Regions from separate parts of the Streptosporangium sp. NBC_01639 genome, predicted to be linked through region 2. Evidence: predicted binding sites of a transcription regulator. Region 2 holds the regulator's gene; the other holds the start of a gene.
What was found. The regulator HrcA, encoded in region 2, represses chaperone genes, less so after heat shock. The targets are predictions, from matches to a motif close to TTGGCACTCTCNNNNNGAGAGTGCCAA.
Positions count from the first base shown of each region.

Region 1: OHA77_RS07795 (DNA starvation/stationary phase protection protein) is a predicted target of HrcA. The motif match lies at 965-991, and genes of this name have one in related genera.

Region 1 is NZ_CP109272.1:1,761,274-1,763,660, reverse strand. It holds gene OHA77_RS07805 (VIT domain-containing protein) at 1-314, opposite strand, end outside; gene OHA77_RS07800 (MerR family transcriptional regulator) at 311-955, opposite strand; gene OHA77_RS07795 (DNA starvation/stationary phase protection protein) at 1,084-1,551, shown strand; gene OHA77_RS07790 (hypothetical protein) at 1,798-2,283, shown strand.
Region 2 is NZ_CP109272.1:2,256,748-2,259,134, reverse strand. It holds gene OHA77_RS10105 (DUF3097 domain-containing protein) at 1-735, opposite strand, end outside; gene hrcA (heat-inducible transcriptional repressor HrcA) at 1,071-2,084, shown strand; gene dnaJ (molecular chaperone DnaJ) at 2,097-2,387, shown strand, end outside.

The sequences.
Region 1 (2,387 bases), 500 kb from region 2:
CGGTCGTAGTCGGCCCTGGCCTGGCCGCGCTCCTTGAGGATCCCCTCGATGACCCGTCCGTCGGCCTCCATCCTGAAGGCGGTCACGGCGGCCCGGTCGGGCAGCGGGAAGACGTAGGTGGCCTCAAGAGCCACGTCGTGCGGGTTGCGGAAGCCCTGGACCACCTCGACCCCGGCGATCAGCCCGGCCACGGCGGCGGTGACGTCCACGCTCTCCAGCGGCAGGTTGCCGCGCTCGGTGATGAGTGCTCCCAGTCCGGCGTCCGGGACGGGCTCGCACTCCTCCGGTCGGAGCGTTGCGATCGAGGTGATCATGACGATTTCCCTTCAGCAGGTGCGAGGTCGTGTTTGCGCAGGACCGCCAGGAGCGCCCCGGAAGCGGCGGTGATCTCGGCGAGGGCCTCGGGCGAGGCGGTACGGCCGCCGCTGTCGAGCAGCAGCGTCACGCCGGTCGCCAGCCGTACGCCGTGGACGAGCACGGCGGGTGGCACGGGCGGCGGGGCCCCGGTGCCGGACGCGTGCGGCGGCGCGGCGGGCCGGGGAGCCGGTGGCCGCGGTGCGGCGGGACCGGCTGGGGCGCGGCGCGGGGTGGAGGGCGGCTCGGCCCAGAACCGCGGGCGGGCCGCCCTGGGCGCGGCCGGTTCCACCGGGGGCGCCGGGATGCCGGCGATCGACTCCAGGAGCTGGTCGCCGGCCCCGGCCAGCTCGGCCTGGATCTCGGCGATCGTCCGGCCGTCGGCCTGGCGGCGCTTGACGGCGATGAGCTGGAGAAGGTGGCGCCTGCCGTAGACGGCGACGCGACCGCGGCGGGCCGACGGCGGGTCGAGCAGCCCGATCGTGGAATACCACCGGATGACGCGCTCGGTGGGCACGTCTGTGACCCGCCCGTTGAGCTGGGCGGTGGGGGCCAGCGCCGCGGAGGCCCGCTCAGCCAGTTCACCGATGGTCCATTCCATACCTCGATAATGACACTGTAATCGTGACAGTGTCAATGTTGGAGAGGTCTCGACATAAGGGGAGGGGTGAGTGGGTAGGGACATTTCAGTACAAATAGGAAACTGACGTCGAAACGGGGGGACGTTTCATGTCCGCGATCACCAGCCCGCTCAATCCCGAAGCCAAGAAGGTCGTCGGCACCGTGCTCCAGGGCGCGCTCGTCGACCTGCTCGACCTGTCGCTGCTGACCAAGCAGGCGCACTGGAACGTGATCGGCCACAACTTCCGCTCGCTGCACCTGCAGCTCGACAAGATCGTTTCAGCGGCCAGGAAGCACGCGGACACCGTCGCCGAGCGCGCGGTTGCCCTCGGGTGCAACCCCGACGGCCGGGCTTCGACGATCGCGAGCACGACCGAGGTGCCGCAACTGGAGACGGGTTACATCAACGACGGCAAGGTCGTCGCCGCGATGACGGACATCCTCGGGTCCATCACCCGCCGGATGCGTGAGCGCATCACCGCCACCGAGGAGGCCGACCTGGTGACCCAGGACATCCTGATCGAGATCACGCAGGACCTGGAGAAGCACCACTGGATGATCGAGGCCCAGCGCTAGACCGTCCCGCCGCCACCCAAGGTGCCCCGGACCGCGCGGTCCGGGGCACCTTCTCGTCCTCGGGCTCCGTACCGATGTGCCGATGTGCCGATGTGCCGATCGAGCGTGCCCGCCGGTCATGAGGGTGGCGGAGGGCGGTGCGGCGGGGGACGGCGGTCGCCGGCCCCGACGGGCCTGCGGGGTGCGTAGGGTGGCGGCGGTCACCGGCTCCGACGACAGGTCTGCGGGGGTGCGTAGGGTGGCGCCGTGACGGAGACGGAGAGCACCGGCTACGACGGCCTGTCGTCTCGCCTGGTTCCGGAGGCCGAGCTGCGGGCGTTCCTGCTGGACTGCTTCGGGGTCGCCGGGCACGAGTTGTTCGTCGGCCACGACGACCGGGTCGACGAGGAGCTGCGGGACGTCCCACGGGACAAGGTGTTCGCCGCGTTCTGCACGTACCGGCCGACCTCCGGCCACTTCGCGATGGGCTTCGACGTCGGCATCGAGGGCCGGTTGGCCGACCGGGTCGGCCGCCGGGAGTTCGCCGAACGGTTCGCCGCCCGTTTCGACTCCTACGTGCTGTACGGCGACACCGAAGCGCCGGGACTGTGGACGGTGATCCTGGCGGACGGCAGCCGCCTCCTCGCCGCGATGGACGAGGAAGACGACCGGTACATGCTCTACGCGGCCACGGCGCCGGTGCCGGGCCTGCCAGGGCTCCGGGTGGACGAGGGGCTCTGGCGGATCCGCTGACCGACCCCCACGGGGACTCGGAACGGTGATGCGACGGAGTACGCCGTGGACTTTCCCGGGCCTGGCCGCGAACTCTCCGCCGACTACGCCCTGGAGTGGTTCCT
Region 2 (2,387 bases):
GGTGGTGACCGATCCGAGAATACGGCGCCAGGCGTCTCTGGGCTCCAGGTCCCAGCCTAGGGCGGCGATGACGCCCTCTTTCCAGGGAAGACCGCGCGGGACCGGCGGCCAGGAGGCGATCTTCAGTACGGAGGGTCTGACCGCCTGCCAGACGTCCACGAACGGATGCCCCACGATCAGCACGTGTGGCGAGGAGACCTGGGAGGCGATCCGGCTCTCCTTCGAGCCGGGGACCAGATGGTCGACGAGCACGCCCAGACGGCGGTCGGGACCCGGCCCGAACTCCGCCACGATCGAGGGCAGGTGGTCGATTCCCTCGAGATACTCCACGACCACGCCTTCGACCCGGAGGTCGTGGCCCCAGACCTTCTCCACGAGGGCGGCGTCGTGCACGCCCTCCACATAGATCCGGCTCTCCTTCGCCACCCGGGCCCGCAGGCCCTCCACCGCGATGGAGCCCGAGGCGCTCCTCCGGGGAGCCTGCGGCGCGGCGGCGGGCCGTACCAGCGTCACCACCTTGCCCTCCAGGAGGAAGGCGGCGGGCTCCAGCGGGAACAGCCGCCGCCGCCCGAACCGGTCCTCCAGCGTGACGGCTTCCTTGTCGCAGGCCACCACGGCGCCGCAGAAGCCGCCACCGGCGTCCTCCACGACCAGGTCGAGCTCGGCGGGGACCTGGGGGATCTTCCCCTTGAGAGGGCGTCGCCAGTTCTCCGCAAGCACGTCACGCTCGTACATCAGCCACCGCCCGCTCTCTCATCTCGGATCAAGGGGACGGTAGCAAAAAGCCGCGATCACCCGCCGTGCGGCCGCGGCCTGACGCTGCGGGCCGCAGGGCTGTCGAGGTGCGCCGTAGCCCGGTACGTCCGAGGTGGTCCCGCCGGGGGGCATGTCATAAATTGTGAGTCTTACCGCTTGTGTGGCGATAGGGGTTGCTTGACAACCGCTCGACTCTGTCATCCTGACGTCGTGTTATCGCACCCCGCGGGCAAGGGCCGTACACTTGGCACTCGGGAACACAGAGTGCCAGACCTGGCGTTTCGCGTTCGGGTGCGGGCAAGGAGGTGAGCGCGTTGGTCGACGACCGCAAGTTGGCGGTGCTCCGCGCCATCGTCGAGGACTACGTGTCCACCAACGAGCCGGTGGGCTCCAAGGCCCTCGTCGAACGGCACAACCTGGGTGTCTCGCCCGCGACCATCCGTAACGACATGGCGGTGCTGGAGGAGCAGGGCTACATCGCCCAACCCCACACCAGCGCCGGCAGGGTCCCCACCGACAAGGGTTACCGGCTGTTCGTCGACCGGCTTTCGCAGGTGAAGCCGCTGTCGAGCGCGGAGCGGAAGGCCATCGAGACCTTCCTCGCCGGAGCCATGGACATCGACGACGTCGTGATGCGCACGGTGCGGCTGCTGGCGCAGCTCACCCGTCAGGTCGCCGTCGTGCAATATCCCACCCTGACGAACTCCGCGGTCCGCCACGTCGAGCTGGTCCCGCTGAGTGAGCGCCGGCTGATGTTCGTGCTCATCACCAACACGGGACGGGTCGAGCAGCGCGTGGTCGAACTGCCCGACGTGGTCGACGAGACCCGCGTCGCCCATCTGCGCGCGACTCTCAACGCCTGCCTGGACGGCTGCGGGCTGGCCCGTGTCCCGGACATGGTCGCCGACCTGCCCGCCCGGCTTCCGGCGGAGGACCGGCCGCTCGCGGCCACGGTCCTGTCGGTGCTGCTGGAGTCCCTGGTGGACCGGCATGATGAAAAGATTGTCTTCGCCGGGGCCGCCAACCTCGCGGGAGCCGACTTCACCGTCGGACTCCGCGATGTGCTGGAGGCCCTGGAAGAGCAGGTCGTGCTCATGCGCCTGCTCGGTGAGACCTCGGACCTTTCGGCTCTGACGGTGCGGATCGGCTCGGAGAACCCCTACACGGGTCTCCAGGGCACATCGCTCGTCGCCGCCGGATACGGTTCGGGGGACAAGCAACTGGCCCGGCTCGGTGTGCTGGGTCCGACGCGAATGGACTACCCGGTCACGATGGGCGCGGTGCGCGCGGTGGCACGCTACGTCAGCCAGATCCTGGCTGCATCCTAAGAGGTCAACTAAGTGGCTAAGAGCGACTACTACGGCACCCTCGGGGTGCGCCGCGACGCCAGTGCGGAAGAGATCAAGAAGGCATACCGCCGCCTGGCTCGAGAGTTGCATCCCGACGTGAACCCCGACCCTGAGACCCAGGAGCGGTTCAAGGACATCACACAGGCATACGAGGTGCTGTCCGACGCCAACAAGCGTCAGATGTACGACATGGGCGCCGATCCGTTCGCCTCGGGTGCCGGCGCCGGTGCCGGGGGCTTCGGGGCGGGCTTCCCGTTCAGCGACATCATGGACGCCTTCTTC